DNA from 4 places in the Micromonospora sp. NPDC127501 genome. Region 1 is predicted to be linked to each of the others. Evidence: riboswitches for the same ligand, from Rfam matches in the RefSeq annotation. Region 1 holds a riboswitch; each other region holds the start of a gene.
The links. Region 1 has a riboswitch for cyclic di-AMP ahead of ABTW72_RS06050 (C40 family peptidase). Riboswitches for the same ligand answer to the same signal wherever they lie in the genome.
Positions count from the first base shown of each region.

Region 2: another riboswitch for cyclic di-AMP. It lies ahead of ABTW72_RS18555 (coiled-coil domain-containing protein); the one in region 1 lies ahead of ABTW72_RS06050 (C40 family peptidase).
Region 3: another riboswitch for cyclic di-AMP. It lies ahead of ABTW72_RS22180 (coiled-coil domain-containing protein); the one in region 1 lies ahead of ABTW72_RS06050 (C40 family peptidase).
Region 4: another riboswitch for cyclic di-AMP. It lies ahead of ABTW72_RS09100 (C39 family peptidase); the one in region 1 lies ahead of ABTW72_RS06050 (C40 family peptidase).

Region 1 covers NZ_JBEORJ010000002.1:440,132-444,359, reverse strand. The annotation lists gene ABTW72_RS06055 (N-acetylmuramoyl-L-alanine amidase) at 1-1,591, opposite strand, end outside; cyclic di-AMP (ydaO/yuaA leader) riboswitch at 1,827-1,962, shown strand; gene ABTW72_RS06050 (C40 family peptidase) at 2,039-3,016, shown strand; gene dcd (dCTP deaminase) at 3,091-3,669, opposite strand; gene ABTW72_RS06040 (pyridoxamine 5'-phosphate oxidase family protein) at 3,769-4,228, shown strand, end outside.
Region 2 covers NZ_JBEORJ010000007.1:207,891-212,118, forward strand. The annotation lists gene ABTW72_RS18545 (SRPBCC family protein) at 1-217, shown strand, start outside; gene ABTW72_RS18550 (hypothetical protein) at 459-968, opposite strand; gene ABTW72_RS18555 (coiled-coil domain-containing protein) at 1,108-2,172, opposite strand; cyclic di-AMP (ydaO/yuaA leader) riboswitch at 2,178-2,309, opposite strand; gene ABTW72_RS18560 (cation diffusion facilitator family transporter) at 2,454-3,371, opposite strand; gene ABTW72_RS18565 (HelD family protein) at 3,478-4,228, opposite strand, start outside.
Region 3 covers NZ_JBEORJ010000010.1:34,733-38,960, forward strand. The annotation lists gene ABTW72_RS22170 (helix-turn-helix transcriptional regulator) at 1-195, opposite strand, end outside; gene ABTW72_RS22175 (carbonic anhydrase) at 421-1,158, shown strand; gene ABTW72_RS22180 (coiled-coil domain-containing protein) at 1,215-2,234, opposite strand; cyclic di-AMP (ydaO/yuaA leader) riboswitch at 2,239-2,369, opposite strand; gene ABTW72_RS22185 (YibE/F family protein) at 2,536-3,906, opposite strand.
Region 4 covers NZ_JBEORJ010000003.1:376,417-380,644, reverse strand. The annotation lists gene ABTW72_RS09115 (acyltransferase family protein) at 1-8, shown strand, start outside; gene ABTW72_RS09110 (hypothetical protein) at 101-523, shown strand; gene ABTW72_RS09105 (hypothetical protein) at 657-1,427, shown strand; cyclic di-AMP (ydaO/yuaA leader) riboswitch at 1,712-1,852, shown strand; gene ABTW72_RS09100 (C39 family peptidase) at 2,086-2,934, shown strand; gene ABTW72_RS09095 (alpha/beta fold hydrolase) at 3,058-3,804, shown strand; gene ABTW72_RS09090 (CDP-glycerol glycerophosphotransferase family protein) at 3,809-4,228, opposite strand, start outside.

The DNA.
Region 1 (4,228 bases):
ACCAGATCGCCGTCCAGTCGCCCTGCCGTCCGGCCAGCGCGTACGTCTGCCCGGCGGACGCCCGGGCCCCGTGGTCCGACACGACCATCGTGTTCGGGCTGCCGTCCGGGCGGAGCGCGATGTCGTTGACCAGCGGCGCGTCCGCGGACGGTGCGCTGCGTAGCACCACCGCCGAGGAGCCGCGTGGCGCACAGGGCACGCCCGGGGTGACGCAGTCGGTGAACGCCGGCTGGTTGGTGGTGTAGTCCGGGTCGATCCGGACCATTCCGGTGGCCGGGGTGCCGGTGTCCAGTCGAGGGGCGTGCAGCAGGTCGAAGTAGTGCGTCCAGTCCCAGTACGGGCCCGGATCCCAGTGCATTCCCCGCACTGTCGAGGCGATGGTGCCGGGCACGTTGTCGTGCCCGATGATGTGCTGGCGGTCCAGTGGGATGCCCAGCCGCAGCGCCAGGTGCCGGACCAGCTTCGCCGAGGTCCGGTACATCGCCTCGGTGTACCAGGTGCCCTGCGCCGCGAAGCCCTCGTGTTCCAACCCGATCGACTTCGCGTTGACGTACCAGTTGCCGGCGTGCCAGCCGACGTCCTTGGTCTTCACGTGCTGCGCGATGTGCCCGTCGACCGAGCGCAGCGAGTAGTGCCAGCTCACGTAGGTCGGGTCCTGGACGAGTTTCAGGGTCGTCGCCCAGCTCGCCTCGGTGTCGTGGATGACGATGTACTCGATCTTCTGCCGTGCGGGCCGGTCGGAGAGGTCGTGGTTGCCGTAGTCGCCGTCGCCGAACGCCTCGTAGGGCGCCGGGATCCATTCGCAGGAGATGGTGCGCGGGCACTCCACCCCGTCCGGGCGGGCCAGGCGGCGCAGGCCCAGCCGGTCCAACCAGGAACGCTCGGGCCGCACCACGCGGGCTGGCAGGGTGACACGCTGGCCGTCGTCGGTCACCCGGGCTTCGCCCGCGCCGATGGTCGTGAAGACCTCGTCGGCGAAGGCCGCTGCGGCGTCGGCGCTGTCCGCGCCCGAGTAACGGGCCACCGCGCCGTACCAGGCCGCCGGGTCGGTGTCCGCGCCCACCGGCGCGCCCAGCTCCCTCTGGTACGCGCTCAGCAGCGCGGCCCCACCCCGGATGTTGAGGCCCGTGTCGGTGCGCAGTGCCTCGGGGGTGGTGCCGGTCAGCGTGGCGGCGGCGTCCACGGTCTGCAACGCGGCGGTGGACGGCGCGGGTGCCTCGACCGGCCGGGTCGCGGGCACCCGGGCGGGACGGGAGTCGTCGCCGCGTGGGTCCTCGGCGCCGGCGTCGTGGTGGCCGCGCCCGGGTAGGGCGGCCACGTGCCGCGCGTCGGTCAGGTGCATCGGGCCGTAGCCGCCACTGGTGCTCGGTGTGCCGGCGTTGGTGTCCCAACGCGACTCCAGGTAGGAGACGCCGAGCAGCACGACGGCCGGCACGCCGTACTCGGTGGCCGCTGCGGCGTACTGCTGCTGGCGGTCGGTGGTGGGCGCGGCGGCGGCCGGGCCGCTGGAGAGTGGCACCGTGGTCGCGGCGGCGACCACGGTGGCGGCGAGCAGTGCGCGCCAGCCGGTCGACAGGGTTGGATGGTGCATCGAACCCCCTAGATTCTCGCGGAGTGAGGTCAGGTCACCATCGCGCCGTCCGGGAGGTCGCGTCAATACCTTTCCATCTATCGAAGCATGCGGAAAGAATTCTTCACACACGGTCGGTGACCTCGTCCAATCCGTACGGAGTGTCACTGCCGCACGGGTTGCGGATCGGTAACAAGCGTCTCTACTCTGGTCATTCGTCGGCCCGACAGCAGCTCCGCCCAGCCCGGGCGGTAACGGACCGACACCGCCGAGTCGTTTCCGAGCGAACCGGGGACCCAGGTCCCTCGGGGTGAATCCGCAGCCACTGCGGTAGGGCGCCGACTTCCCGCCCGAACCCGTCAGCTAACCCGGTAGGCGGTCAGGAAGAAGGAGTACGGAACCCCGGTGGCACTCCATGCCCCGCGGCCGTCGTCCGAGCGGTCGGCATCAGCCGGCACGCCGTCGATCGTGCCGCGCCCACGCTGGTCCCGCTTCACCACCGCACTCGCCGCGCTGGCCGGCGTCGCCGTCGTCCTGACCGGCAGTGCCACGGCGGCCCACGCCGACCCGTCCGTCGCCGAGATCGAGCGCCAGATCGACGCCGACTGGAACAAGCTCGAACCGATCATCGAACGGCACAACGCCACCCGCATCGACCTCGCCGCGAAGCGCAAGCAGGCCGACGCGCTGGCCGCCCGGATCACTCCGCTGGAGCGCCAGGTCGACGCCGCGATGGACAAGGTCAGCGCCCTGGCCGTACGCGCCTACAAGGGTGAGAACGTCTCGACCGTCAACGCCGTGCTGGGCAGCCGGTCGCCCAGCGAGGTGGTCGGCCAGCTCGAAATGCTCGACCGCTTCGCGCACAACCAGCAGAAGGACGTACGCCAGGTGGCCGACCTGCGCGACCAGCTGGCCGCGCAGAAGGCGCCGCTGGACGAGATGGTGGCCCAGCTGACCCGCACGGAAGCTCAGCTGGCGGCGAAGAAGAAGCAGATCAACGACGAGATCGACCGCCTGCAGAAGCTGCGCCTCAAGGTGTACGGCAGCGGCGGGGGCGGTCCGCTGCGCCCGGCGCCCTGCCCGGGGAGCTACCCCGGCGGCGCCGCGGGCACCGCTGTCAAGTTCGCCTGCGCGCAGATCGGCAAGCCCTACGTCTGGGGTGCCGAGGGCCCGAACTCGTACGACTGCTCCGGGCTGATGCTGGCCGCCTGGGCGAAGGCCGGCGTGTCGCTGCCGCACAACGCCGCCGCGCAGAGCCGGGTCACCAAGAACGTCAGCAAGGGCGACCTGCGCCCCGGCGACCTGGTCTTCTACTACAGCGACATCCACCACGTCGGCATGTACGTCGGTGGCGGCTGGGTGGTGCACGCCTCGCAGGCCGGTCAGCCGGTCAAGATGAAGAAGGTCGACGACGGCCCGATCCACAGCTACGGCCGTCCAGGCTGACCCAGGATGACCGAAGGGCCCGTCGCGATCACCTCGCGGCGGGCCCTCGTCGTCTCGGTCCTGGCGGCTGAAGCTCAGCGGGTGGGCCAGGTGCGCCAGTGCTGCCAGGCGCGGCTGGGTGTCGGCCCCCGCTGGCCCTGGTAGCGCGAGCCGTAGACCACCGAGCCGTACGGGTGCTCGGCCGGCGAGGAGAGCCGGAAGATGCAGAGCTGCCCGATCTTCATGCCCGGCCACAGGGTGATCGGCAGGTTCGCCACGTTCGAGAGTTCCAGCGTCACGTGACCGGAGAAGCCCGGGTCGATGAAACCGGCGGTGGAATGCGTGAGCAGCCCGAGCCGGCCCAGGGAGCTCTTGCCCTCCAGTCGGCCGGCGAGCTGGTCACCCAGCGAGATGACCTCCAGTGTCGAGGCGAGCACGAACTCCCCCGGGTGCAGCACGAACGGCTCGCCGTCGGGGACCTCGACGGCCGAGGTCAGGTCGTCCTGCTGCATGGCGGGATCGATGTGGGTGTAGAGGTGGTTGTTGAAGACCCGGAACAGCCGGTCGAGTCGGACGTCGATGCTGGACGGTTGGACCAGAGTGGGCTCGAACGGCTCCAGGCCCAGCGTGCCGGCCTTGATCTCGGAGACCAGGTCGCGGTCGGAGAGCAGCATCGGACCACCATAGCCGCGTTGCCGAAAGTGGCCGGATTCGGTGCCGGTGACCAGCGCGTCGAGGTCGCTGCTCGTACATTTGTTCGATAGAATGCCCACATGGCTTCCTGGTCCGAATTCGCCGCCGACGAGCCCCGACTCGCCGACGGGATCCGCGTTCTCCTCCAGCAATACGGGCCGGGCTTCGGCTATCTGGCCACGGTCCGTGCCGACGGCGGGCCCCGCGTCCATCCGGTCTCCCCGGTCATCACCGCCGAGGGGCTGTTCTGCTTCATCATCGACTCGCCCAAGCGCCGCGACCTCGAACGTGACGGCCGTTACGCGTTGCACTCCTTCCCCGCGGAGGAGAGCGACGACGAGGCGTACGTGGCGGGGCACGCCCGTCCGGTGACCGATCCGGTCCTCGTGGCGCAGTTGGCGCACAGCGCCCGGGCCGAGCCGCAGGTCGACTGGAGGCTCTTCGAGTTCACCGTCGACGTGGCCATGCTCACCCGCCGCGAGCAGCACATCGCGGGCATTCCGGGCCTCGCGCCGGGTCGACCGGCCGTTCGGGTCTGGC
Region 2 (4,228 bases), on a different contig from region 1:
CATGGTCGCCCGCCAGTGGCCGGCCACCACGGTGCGAAACCACACCCGACTACGCGCCGAGCCGGACGGCCTGGTCCGCATCGACGTCGAGATCACCCTGACCGCGCCGAGGCCGCTGTTCCGCTACGCGTTCCGCCAGGCCCAGGCCGCTCACCTCGCCCTCGCCACCCGGCTGGGCGCCGCCCTGGACCGCACCGGCAACCCCCCGCCCACCTGACCCGCCCCCGCGCCGCCCCGCGTTCGGCGCTGGCGCTGCACCATCGTGCTCAGGACCTGGGTGTCACTGCCGTTCAGCAGGCAGAGCGCGCCCGCTGCGTCGATCTTGCAGTTTCGGTTGTCAATATCAGCGGGATGCCCCATCTGTCGGGACAGTAAGTGCAAGATCGCGGGGCAGGGCAAGGCTCTTGCGCTCAGCGCGACGGCTTTGACCTGCTCCCCGCGTGCACCGGCGGCGACGCCTACTTCGTGGTTACAGCGCGGTCGCGGCTCGTGTGGGCGGGTCGGGCGGCGGGACGCCTGCCCCACGGCTTGTAGGTGGACAGCACCGTCGCGATGATCATCAGGCTGGTCGACACCGCCGGCGCGATGACCAGGTCGGCGCGATCTCGTGCGGGCAGGGCGCCGCCGACCGCTCCAGCGTGCCGCAGGTTCGGGGTGAGCAGGAACAGCACCAGCCCGACCATCACCGTGGTGAGCACGAGCTTGACCAGCACCCAGCGGTGGCGCAGCAGGCCCCACGGGGTGAGCAGCGAGCTGGCGACTCCGATCAGCCAGACCAGAACGCTCAGCGGCGCGAACAGCACCGTGCCGACCAGGGCCGTGACCGGATAGACCACCGCCGGGTCGGCCCCCCGCTGCACGGCGATGCCGAGGGTGAGCAGCACCAGGTCGGCGCCGAGCCAGCCGAGCGAGGTGACGAGGTGCAGGGTGAGCAGCGCCTTGCGGGTGGTGGGTCGGATCCTAGGCATACCGCGATGCTGCCCGCGGACGGCGGCCGGGTCGTCCGACGAGCGACGACATCAGGGGTACGCCCGGCGACGTAGCCCGGCCCGGACGCACGTGATGCCTGTGAGCCATCACGACTCACAGGCATCACGACTGCGTGGGTCAGTAGACCGACAGGTGTACGTGGTTGGTGTGGTCGGTCGACGGGGTGCCGTGCGCCCCGCTGTACGACTTCCACCCGCTGCTGGGCAGCCAGATCTGCCTGTACCAGATCACGTAGAGCACGGCGAGCCGGTCCGCGTTGCGGATGAAGTACGCGGCCAGGTTGTTGCCGTACGTCTTGTCGCCGCCGGTGGCGTTACCGCCGAAGCCGCCCTTCTGCGCCGCGAAGTCGCAGGCCCGGCCCTTCGGGTGTTCACCCGAGCCGCTGGGGCGGTGGCACGAGACGTACCTGGTGAATCCCGCGGCCTTGGCCTGGTTGAGCGCGTGCAGGGTGCGGGGGGTGATGCAGCCGTTGGCCGGGGTGGGGTCGTTGACGCTGCACGACTCGGAGGGCCAGGAGCCGTCGGAGTTGCGCGGCGCGGCCGTCGCGTTGGCGCTGGAGGTGCCCCGGTTGGAGCTGGTGTCGGCGGTGGTCTGCGGCTTGGGTGTGGTGGCCACGGTCAGGGCCCGTTCGGCCTGCTCCTTGCGCTTGGCCATCACCGCGACCTGCTTGCGCTGCTCGTTGATCTCGCCGTCCAGGGCGACCCGGGTGCGGTTGGCCTTGTCCTTGCTGTCCAGGAGGTCGCGCAACACCCGGTCCTCGTTGGCCGCCACCGCGTCCAGCGCGGCCGCCCGGTCCATGAAGCCTTCCGGGGTGTTGCTGTTGAGCAGCGCCGACATCGCGCCGAGCCGGCCAGTGCGGTAGGCCACTTCGGCGATCTCGCCGACCTTGCCGTTGCGCTGGTCGATCTCGACCTCGATGGTCTTCAGCTGGGTGGCGAGCTGCTTCTGCCGCTGAATGGAGGTGTCCAGGGCGCGCTTCGCGTCCAGGTAGCCCTTGCTGGCCGCCTCGAGTTGGGCCCGCAACGCCGGGGTGCCGCCCTCCTCGTCGGAGTCGGGTGCGGCGGCCCGCAGGCCGGTCGGGGGAGCGGCCGAGGCGGTGCCGGCCGGAAGCGCGACGCCGAGGGCGAACATCGCGACGATCAGGGCCGCCAGTCGGGCGGCGGGTGGTCGTGCTGGTGCCACTGCGCATGTCCTTCCGTCAGCCGCCGACCGGGTTAGCTGACGGGTTCGGGACGGAAGATCCCTACCGCTGACGCGGATACACCCCAGGAACATGGTTCCCCGGTTCGCCCAGTTGGGCGATTAGGCGGCGACCGCCACCGGCGCCGGGAGGGCGCCGCCTGGTGGAGGCCGGGACCGAGCCTACCGGTGCCAATGGGGCCGCTGCAGCCAATGTGACGGACGGTGCGTGCGACACCACGGAAAATTACGGCAAAAGCGGAGGAAGGCTGTGAAAACCCCCGTCACCACTCGATGGAGCCACACGCTCCGGAAGCGGCGCCGGGCTCGATCTGCAACGTCGCGTGCTCGATGCGGAAGTCGTCGTGCAGGGCCGTACGCGCCGCGGTGAGCACCGCACCGACCTCCGCGCCGGGTGCCATGGTCAGGTGGGCGGAGGCCACCTCCATCCCCGAGGTGAGCGTCCAGACGTGCAGGTCGTGCACCTCGACGACACCGGGGACGGCGGCGAGCCGGTCGTGCACGGCCGTCACCTGGAGGTGCTCCGGGGCGGCCTGCACCAGGATGCGGATGGCGGCGCGGGCCAGCCGCCAGGTGCGCGGCAGGATGAACACGCCGATGGCGACCGCGACCAGGGGGTCGGCCCACCACCAGTCGGTGACGGTGATGAGCAGCGCCGCGCCGATGACGCCGAGCGAGCCGAGCAGGTCACCGAGCACCTCCAGGTAGGCGCCCTGGAGGTTGATGCTCTCCCGGACTCCGGCGCGCAGCAGCGCGAAGGCGGCGATGTTCGCGAGCAGGCCGAGCACGGCCACCGCGAGCATCGGGCCGGCGATGACCTGGTGCGGGTCGCCGAAACGGCGGATCGCCTCGATCACCACGTAGATCGCGACGCCGGAGAGCAGGACCGCGTTGGCCAGCGCGGCGAGCACCTCGAGCCGGTAGAGCCCGAAGGTGCGCTGCGGGTCGCCGGTGGCCCGCCTTGTCGCCGTGATGGCGGCGAGCGCCATCCCGATGCCGAGCACGTCGGTGAACATGTGCCCCGCGTCGGAGAGCAGGGCGAGCGAGCCGGTGTGCAGGGCGACCACCGCCTCGACCACCATCAGGGTGGCGAGCAACCCGAACGCCGCCCAGAGTCGACCTCGGTGCTGGTGTGCGGCATTGGCGACGGACCCATGGTGGTGGTCATGACCTGCGCCCACGAGAACCACCTTCCGCCGCTGGTCGGGACCCGGTCAAATGTATGCTCACATCGCTATGTGTGCAAGTGTACGGGCGGGGCCTTCCGCTGAGGGCAGTCCGCACACGTCAGCCGGTCGGGTCGATGGTGGTGAGCCGCTGGGTGGCTCGGGAGAGCGCCACGTACAGGGTGCGCACCCCGGCGCCCGGATCCGCCCGGATCTCGCTCGGGGCGACCAGCACCACCCCGTCGTACTCCATGCCCTTGGCCTCGAGGCTGGTCACCACCTGCAACCTCGGCGCGCCGAGCGCGCCCAGCCACCCGGCGACCTCGTCCCGGCGGGGGACCGGCGTGATCACCCCGACCGTGCCCTCCACCTCGGCCAGCAGACCGGCGGCGGCCTCCACTGTCGCGGTCTCCAACCCCGTCGCGGGCACCACCAGCTCCACCGGCTCGACCCCGGTGGAGCGCACGGCGGTCGGCAGCGGCAGGTCCGGGTAGAGCCGACGGATCTCCGCCGCCGCCACCGCGAAGATCTCCGCCGAGTTTCGGTAGTTGGTGGTCAGCGTGAAATCGTGTCGCTTGCGCCGGCCCAGCGCCTGGTCGCGGGCTCGGGTCAGCTCCTCCGGATCGCCGGTCCACGCGGTCTGCGCGGGGTCGCCCACCACGGTCCAGGAGGCCAGTCGGCCGCGTCGACCGATCATCCGCCACTGCATCGGCGAGACGTCCTGTGCCTCGTCCACCACCACGTGCGCGTACTCCCGGTAGTCCTCCGGACGCTCCCGGGCCGCCGCGCGGGCGGCCCGCTGACGTTCACCGAGGGTGCTCAGCTCACGGACGCCACCGGCGAGCTGGAACGGATCGCGTCGCGCACGGGCC
Region 3 (4,228 bases), on a different contig from region 1:
GCGGTGCAGGTAACCGCCCGCCTCCAGGTCGGCGACGATCGCCTGCGCGGCCCGTTCGGTCACCCCGACCTCGGCGGCGACGTCGCGTAGCCGGGCGGTCGGGTCGCGGGCGATGGCCAGCAGGACGTGCCCGTGATTGGTGAGGAACGTCCAGTTCCGCCCGCCGCCGGTGTCGTCCGTCACCGTGCTCGCCATCCGTGACCGCCTTTCCCGATGTCCGCCTGCCTTCGCGAGAGTCTGGTCCGCCCCGCCCCGGGAAGATTGCCCAGGGGGTGGCCGAAGTCAACGTATGAAATCTAAATCACGCATACCTTGACGCATCTTACGGTGCGTGTGACGGTTGAGCGCGAGCCAGCGCCCGCCGCCGGGCCGGCGGAAAGCCGGCTTGACCAGGTCAGATGCGTCGAGACGAGGTGCGGGATGAGTCATACCGGGAGCTCCGGCGGTCAGCCGGGTTCGCAGCGGACCACCGAGCGGGCCACCGCGCTGAGCGAGCCGACCCGGGCGTACGCCGAGCTGGTCGCTGGCAATCGGCGCTTCGTCGATGGCGCCCCACGCCACCCCAACCAGGACGCCGGGCACCGGGCCGCCGTGGCCGACGGGCAACACCCGTTCGCGGTGATCGTCGGCTGCTCCGACTCGCGACTGGCCGCCGAGATCATCTTCGACCGGGGCCTGGGCGACCTGTTCGTGGTTCGCACCGCCGGGCACACCACCGGCCCCGAGGTGCTCGGCAGCGTCGAGTACGCGGTGACCGTCCTCGGCACCCCGCTGGTGGTGGTGCTCGGCCACGACTCGTGCGGTGCGGTGCAGGCCGCCCGGGAGTCCGCCGCGACCGGTACCGCGCCGAGTGGCCATCTGCGCGCGGTGGTCGACGCCGTGCTGCCCAGCCTGCGTCGGGCCGCGGCCGAGGGCGTGGACGACATCGACGGCATCGTCGACGTCCACATCGCCCAGACCGTCGAGACGTTGCTCGGGCAGTCGCCCGTGCTGGCCGACGCGGTGGCGCGGGGGCGGTGCGCGGTGGTGGGGGTGTCCTACCGGCTGGCCGCCGGAGCGGTGCGCCCGGTGGCCGCCGTACCGGCCGACCTCGCGACGTTGGCGACCCCGGCCGGATCGCCCGGGTCGACCGACTCGGCCGCGGCTGCCACGGTCTGACGCGACGAGGGCCGCTCCGCGTCACGCGGAACGGCCCTCGACGGGGATCGTGCGGGTCAGAGCAGCGACATGTGGACGTGGTCGGTGTGGTTCGACGGCCCGCTGTACGAACTCCAGCCGGTGGCCGGGAACCAGATCTGCCGGTTCCAGATCACGTAGTAGATGCCGAGCCGGTCGGCGTTACGGATGAGGAACGCGGCGACGTTGTTGCCGTACGTCCGGGTGTCGTTGTTGTGCCACGGGGAGAACCCGCTCTTCTGTAGCGACCAGTCGCAGGCGCGGCCCTTCGGGTGCTCCCACGGCCCGCCGGGGCGGTAGCAGCCGACGAACCGGTTGAAGCCGGCCGCCTTGACCTCCTTGTACGCGTGCAGCGTGCGCGGCGTGATGCAGCCCGACGTGGTGGGGTCGTTCTCGCTGCACGACTGGGGCTTCCAGTCACCGTCGGCCGTGCGACCCGGGCCGATCTTCGCGACCTTGGAGGTGGCGTCCACCAGGCCGCCGGTGAAACCCTTGCCGCCGACGAGGGAGAGCGCCTTGTCGGCCTCGCTCTTGCGCTTGGCCATCAGGGCGGTCTGCTTCTGCTGCTCGCGGACCTCGGTGTCGAGGGCCAGCTTGGCCTGCTCGGCGCGGGCCTTCACCTCGTTGACCTCGGAGAGCTTCTTCTCGTTGACCATGTTCATCTCGTCGAGCATCCCGGCGCGCCGGACGAACGAGTCGGGAGCTTCGCTCTCCAGCAGCATCGCGACAGCGCCGATCCGGCCGGTCCGGTACGCCTGGGCGGCGATCTGCCCGACCTGCGGGGCCAACGCGTCCAGGTCGGCCTTGGCCCTGTCGACCTCCGCGGCCAACTCGGCCTGGCGCTTCTTGGACTTGTCCAGCTTGGACTTTGCGGCGGAGTAGTCGCGGTTGGCCTGTTCGATGACGTCGTTGAGCAGCTTGGGCTCGCCGTCCTCCTCGTGCCCGGAGGGTGTGGGATTCGTCGGGGCGGCGTGCGCCGGGAGCGGCCCGGCGAGCACGGTCAGTGCGGCGATCACGGCCACCACGGGTGTCATCCAGCGGCGTAGGGGTGCCGTCACAATGTTCCCTTCCGTCGACCGCCGACCGGGTTAGCTGACGGGTTCGGGGCGGAAGTGGCCCCTACCGCTGACGCGGATTCACCCCAGGTACCTGGGTCCCCGGCTCGCCGGTTGGCGATTGGGCGGTGGCACCGCAGGCGCCGCTTCGCGCCTTCATCGGTGACCGGCAGCGAGGTTACCCGAGAGTCGACCGGGTGAGCTACGCCTGGATGCCGACCAAAAGCGTCATTTCGCCATAGCGTTGAGTGACCAGTGACGCGGTTCTCAGGGTGGATGCCCGATCTGGTCACGCTGAGGAGTGTCACCATGCCGTATCCGTGCTCCTGTTCGACTTCGGCCACCGGTCGGTGGCCTCGGATGGGGGTGCGGTCCGCGTCCGGCCCGGCTCGTCGGAGCCGGCCGTTCGCGGTGAGCTGAGTGCGGCCAGTGCCTCGCTGCGGTCCGGCTGGGGCCGGGGCGCGGGAGCGTCGGTGGACGCCTCTGCAGCGTTACGCCCGGCAGCGCTCACCACCGCGGCCAACCCGGTGGTCAACGGAACGGCGGCGATCAGACCGAGGGTGGCGACCGCGCTGCGGACGATCTCCTGCGCGAGGAACTCACTGGTGAGGATCTGCCCGATCGGCCGCGAGTCGGCGGTGAGCAGGAGCAGCAGGGGCAGTGACGCACCCGCGTACGCCAGCACGATGGTGTTGACAGTGGAGGCGATGTGCGCGCGGCCGACCCGGGTGGCGGCGCGGTACAGCTGCAACCGGGTCAGCCCGGGGTTGGCGTTCGCCAGTTCGGTGACGGTGGCCGCCTGGGTGACCGTCACGTCGTCGAGCACCCCGAGCGATCCGATGATGATCCCGGCGAGCAGCAGACCGTGCAGGTCCACGTCGCCCTGGAACATCGACAGGGTGGTGGCGTCTTCGCTGCCGAAGCCGGTGAGGTGGGTCGCGGCCGTGGCGATGGTGGCGAGCACGCCGGTCAGCACCAGACTGCCGAGGGTGCCGAGCACCGCGACCGAGGTCTGTGCGGTGACCCCGTGGGTCAGATAGAGCACCACGAACATGATCAGGGCCGCGCCGACCACCGCCACCAGCAGCGGTGACCTGCCGGCGCTGATGCCCGGCAGCACGAAGGTGAGCAGGATGGCGAAGCTGGCGGCCAGCCCGGCGAGCGCGGCCAGACCTCGCCACCGACCGAACGCGACGATGGCGGCCGCGAAGATCACCGCCAGCCACACCATCGGGGTGCCGCGTTGGTGCTCGGCGATGTTCCAGTTGCTGGTGGTGGGATCGGTCGGGTCGGCCAGTTCGACCAGGATGACCTCGTCGCCGACCTCGACCCGGGGTGCCCCGGGTCCGTCGGGCACCGGTGTCCGTACCTGCTGGCCGGCGGTCGGCCCGTCGTCCACCCGGACGTCGACGGTGCCGCACCGCCCATCGCCGACCCTCGGTGTGCCCTCGGGGACCGATGGCACCGACGGGCACGGCTCGCTCACCACCCGGGTGACGGTGCCGGGGTAGCGCGGCACGTCCGCACCACCGTCGGTCTGCGGTGAACCACCGCGCGGCCAGAGCAGCACCGCGGCCAGCACCGTGGCGACGAAGAGGGGTACCACCGTCACGACGAGGATCCGTCGCACCCGTGGTGGGGCGGACGGAGCACTGTGGGTGTGGTCGGAACCCAAGGCGAGACTCCCAACGATCCGGTGCGGGATACGGGTCAGCGGGCCGGGCGGTTCACCGTTGCGGTGGAAACGCGACGGACGGCGGGGCGGATCGCTGCCTGACGACCGCTTGATCACGGACGGTCAGTGCTCGGCCCGGTCGGCCGGGAGCGACGCCACGACGTGGCGGCGCCGGTGCCCGACTGTGCAGCGGCATTCGGAGGGCCATCGTGGGAGATGCTAACCAGCCCTCCTGGGGGTTGCAGGTCGTGGCGGAGTGTCGGGCGGCCGAACCGCTCGCGTGGCGCTCTCCGGGGCGGCATGTTGGAGCCATGCCCGCCTC
Region 4 (4,228 bases), on a different contig from region 1:
TGCGCTGACAACGTCCACCCTGGTCAACGGGGTCGGCGCGGCGTGATCCGACACGCCCGTGGTCGGTGCGCCCGGGTCAGCGCGACGGTAGCGTGGGGATGTGCTTCCGGTCGCGCTCACCTGTCCGCTGTGGTGGGTGGCGCGCTGGGCGACTCGGGTGCTGACCAGCCTCGCCGTCGTCGCGGCCCTGGCGCTCGGCGCAGGCCCGGCCACGGCCGCCACGCCGACACCCGGCCCGGTGCCGACGTCGAGCGCGGTGCCGGCCTCGGTCGCCGTCGGGTCGTTGGCGGCCTGCTACCGGCGCGGCGAGGCACACAGTGCGGCCCGCCCGGCCCCGGCGATGCCACCGGAGGCCGCCGAGGAATCGGTCCCGGCATGGTCGGTCGACACGCTGATGGCGCTCCCTGGCGATCAGGGCACCATCGCGGCCGGCGTGCTGCCGGTCGGCGCGGCCGAATCTGACCGGCTGCCTCTCGTCGACGCAGCGGACGGTCGGGCTTCCCGGGCCCCACCCGCGCGCTGAGCCACCGGGACGACCGTCCCGACACCGCGCCCTGTCGACCCACCCGCTCCCTGACCCGCCGACCCGTGGCCCGCCGTGGCCCGCCGGTCGGCGCGGCTTCCCATCGCACTGCTCTCTCCCCGAGGTGCCGACCATGGAGACCGTCGTCTTCTACCAGTTCGTGACCGAGGTGCCGCAGGCCGCCGCCATCTGGTCGACGCTGTTCCTGCTGACCCTGGGCCTGCTCGCCGTGCTGGCCGCGCGCCCCGAACGGGACCGGCCCACCGACGATGCGCTCCCGGCCGGGCCCACTGCCCGGGAGCTGGCCGCCGCCGAGGCCGTCGACCTGCGCCGCTACGCCGAGGAGGTGGCCGTCGCCGCAGCCGGCGCGACCACCACCGCCAAGCGCCGGCGTGCCGCCTGGCTGACTGCTCAGGAGCAACTGGAACAGGCCTGGATCGGGTACGACGAGGCGGACACCGCCGCGCGTCGCTTCGCCGGCGCCGGGGCGCTGCCCACCCCGCAGACCCCGCACACCCCCGCCGAGTACGCCGCCCGGGAACGCTATCTGCACCGGGCGGCGATGGCGGCGTACTGGCGGGGCGACCTGACCATGGCGCAGCTCGGCGACGTGTTCGGGCACCGGCGCGGCTGGGATCCCCGGCGACACCCGGTCGAGCAGGAGGTGCTGATCAGCCGGGTGGTCCGGGATGCGCGGCTGGCCGACTACCAGGTGGCCGCCGACCGTGAGCGGGCCGCCTGGCGCGACGCGGAGTTGGCCGCCGAGTCGGCTCGTGCCCTCGCCGAGGAGGCGTACGCGGCGGCGGCCCGGCTCCGCCCGACCCTGGTGCCAGCGCGCCGCACGGTGGCCGGGGCGTTGCGTCCCGCCGTCGTGGCACGGTGGCGCCCGGCCCGGGTGGGTTGAGCCCAATCCGTGATGTGAGGCCGGTCACCTGATCGCGAAATGGGACGGCCGGCGCGATCGGCGGGATTGTTCCCGCGATTGTGGCCGCGTTTTTTGCGGCCTGTCCGGTTGTCGCCCGCAGGCGTCGCCGTAACCGGTTGTCCCATCGAGTCACGTCATCGGTAATACGCGCAGAAATTGTCGCGCCAATTGGGGTTTACGCAGGTGAACCTGGCTTGGCAGGGCGTTGAGACGCCAGTAGTGTCGTCCCGTCCGGTGCGGTAACCGATCGCAAGACGCGACGCCGCATCGACCCGCTTAATCGTGATCAACGAACCGGGGACCCACCAGTAAGTCCGGGGTGAATCCGCGAGCCACGGCCCGCGGTAGGGCGTCTTCCCGCCCGAATCCGTCAGCTAACCCGGTAGGCGGTGTCGGAAGGAGTCCCATCCTCGTGCAGCACCTTTCCACCCCTCGGTTGTTCCCCCGCCTCCACGGCGCGGCGATGCACCCGCTCATTCGTCGCGTGACGGTGAGCTGACCCTCCGGGTCATCGCCTTCCCCGCCCGGCCGCGCCGGGCGTTCCCCTGAGCGGTTCACCATCCGCGGACCCCTGTCCGCGCGCTGGCGCCTGCCCGGATACCGGTCCGGCACCGGTGTGCCGCTCTCCCCCCGATCCGTGGAGGACCCCGTGAAGCACACCCTGCAGCGTCAGCTCCGCCGCCTCGCCACCGAGCGCCCGTACCAGATCGTCGCCGCCTCCGCCGCGGCCCTCGCGATCGCCACCACCACCGGCGCCCTGCTCACCACTGCCGACGACGCCCCGGCCGGCCAGCGCAGCGCGACCACGGTCGCCGAGATGCGCAGTGACGTCGCCGCCTCCCGCGGCGAGGCACGGGACGCGTCCCCCTCGGCCAGCGCCACGTCGACCACGGCCGCCCCGGCCACCAGCGCCGCGTCGCCCGCTGCCAAGGCCAGCAGCAACCCCGACCTGACCCGGAAGCCGGAGCGGCCGAAGCCGCCGGCGACCAAGGTGCTCGACTACGACTACGAGGCGCAGAACACCTACTACAACTGCGGCCCGGCGGCCACCCGGAACGCGCTCAGCGCCGCCGGCGTCGACCGCACCCAGGAGGAGCTCGGCGCCGAGCTGGGCACCACCGAGATGGGCACCAACTCGGCCGAGGACACCACCCGGGTGCTCAACGCCGAGGTGAAGGGCTCCCCGTACCGGACCCGGATGTTCCCCGGCGCGCCCAGCCCGGCCCAGATGGACCGCCTCCAGGCCGACGTGGTGAAGGCCATCACCGACGGCCGGGGCGTGGTGGCCAACGTCGTCGGAGACGCCACCGACACCGACGGCGGCTGGCACTCCTACGGCGGCGGGCACTACATCGCCGTCGTGGGCTACAAGGACAACGGTCGCACCGTGCGGATCGCCGACTCGGCGAACCCGGCCGACCCGTCGTACTGGATCACCACGATCGACCTGGCCAACTGGATCACCAGCCGGGGCTACTCCGCCTGACCCGGGCACGCTGACCGCCGCGGGCGCCGTCCCCCACAAGGGGCCGGCGCCCGCAGCGGTTGTCCGCGCGGTCCGTCATCGACGGCTCTCGTACCCGACCGTGAACCGTGGGAGACTGCGGCCGTGGTGGAGAAGACGGGTGGTCACGCCGGCCGCAGGCCGGTCCTGCTGCTGCTGCACGGCATGGGAGCAACCGGGGACGTGTGGTTGCCCTGGGCGCCGTACCTCGAGCAGCACTGGCCCGGACGATGGCTGGCACCGGACCTCGCCGGTCACGGCTGGGCGTCGCCGCTGCCGTCGTACTCCTTCGCGGGCTTCGCCCAGCAGATCGCGCAGGCCCTCGCCCCCGACGACCGGCTGGTCGTGCTCGGACACTCGCTGGGTGGGGTGGTCGGCCTGGCGCTCGCCGCCCGTGACGCCGGTGCGCCGGTGGACGCGGTGGTCGGGCTGGGCATCAAGGCGCTCTGGTCACCCGCTGAGCTGACCCGCGCCGCCGAGGTCGCCGCCCGCCCCGTGAGCTGGTTCGCCAGCCGCACCGAGGCGGCTCGCCGCTACCTGCGGGTGTCCGGGCTGGCCGGCCTGGTCTCGCCGGACCACCCGGTGGTGGACGCCGGGCTGCGCCAGGTCGACGGCCGGTGGCGCCTCGCCATGGACCCGACCGCCTTCGCCGTCGGCGAACCCGACCTGGCGGCGCTTCTGGCGGCAACCGACGTGCCGGTGGTGCTGGCGCGCGGGGAGAACGATCCGATGGTCACCGACGAACAGCTCAAGGAGTACGGCGTACCGGTCGCCACGCTTCCCGGTCTCGGGCACAACGCGCACGTGGAGGACCCGGCAGCGGTGCTGGCGCTGCTCGACCCGTACCGCTGAGCGGCTACGCCGGTGTGGACGCGGTCAGTGTCTCGGCCGGTGCCAGCTCCCGGCGGGCGGCGGTCAGGAACGCCTCGGCGTACGCCTCGGCCGGGAAGTCACCCAGGTAGCGGCGGCGGGTGGCCCAGCGGGCCTCGGCCAGCGGGTCGGTGTCCAGCAGGTCGGTCAGCACCGCGTCCACGTTGGACATGTCCCGGCGCAGCACGTAACCCGACCCGGCCAGTGGGAACCGCTCCACGAACCGGTCGCCCTGGTCGCCCATGTCGGTGACCGCGTACGGCTTGCCGGAGTAGAGGAAGTCCGAGATCACGCCGGACACGTCGGAGACCAGCGCGTCGGCGGAGTTGACGCACTCGGTCAGGCTCAGCTGCCGAGCCGCCGCGCCGACCACATGCTGGCGGCCGGTGCGGGCCCGGTCGGCGAC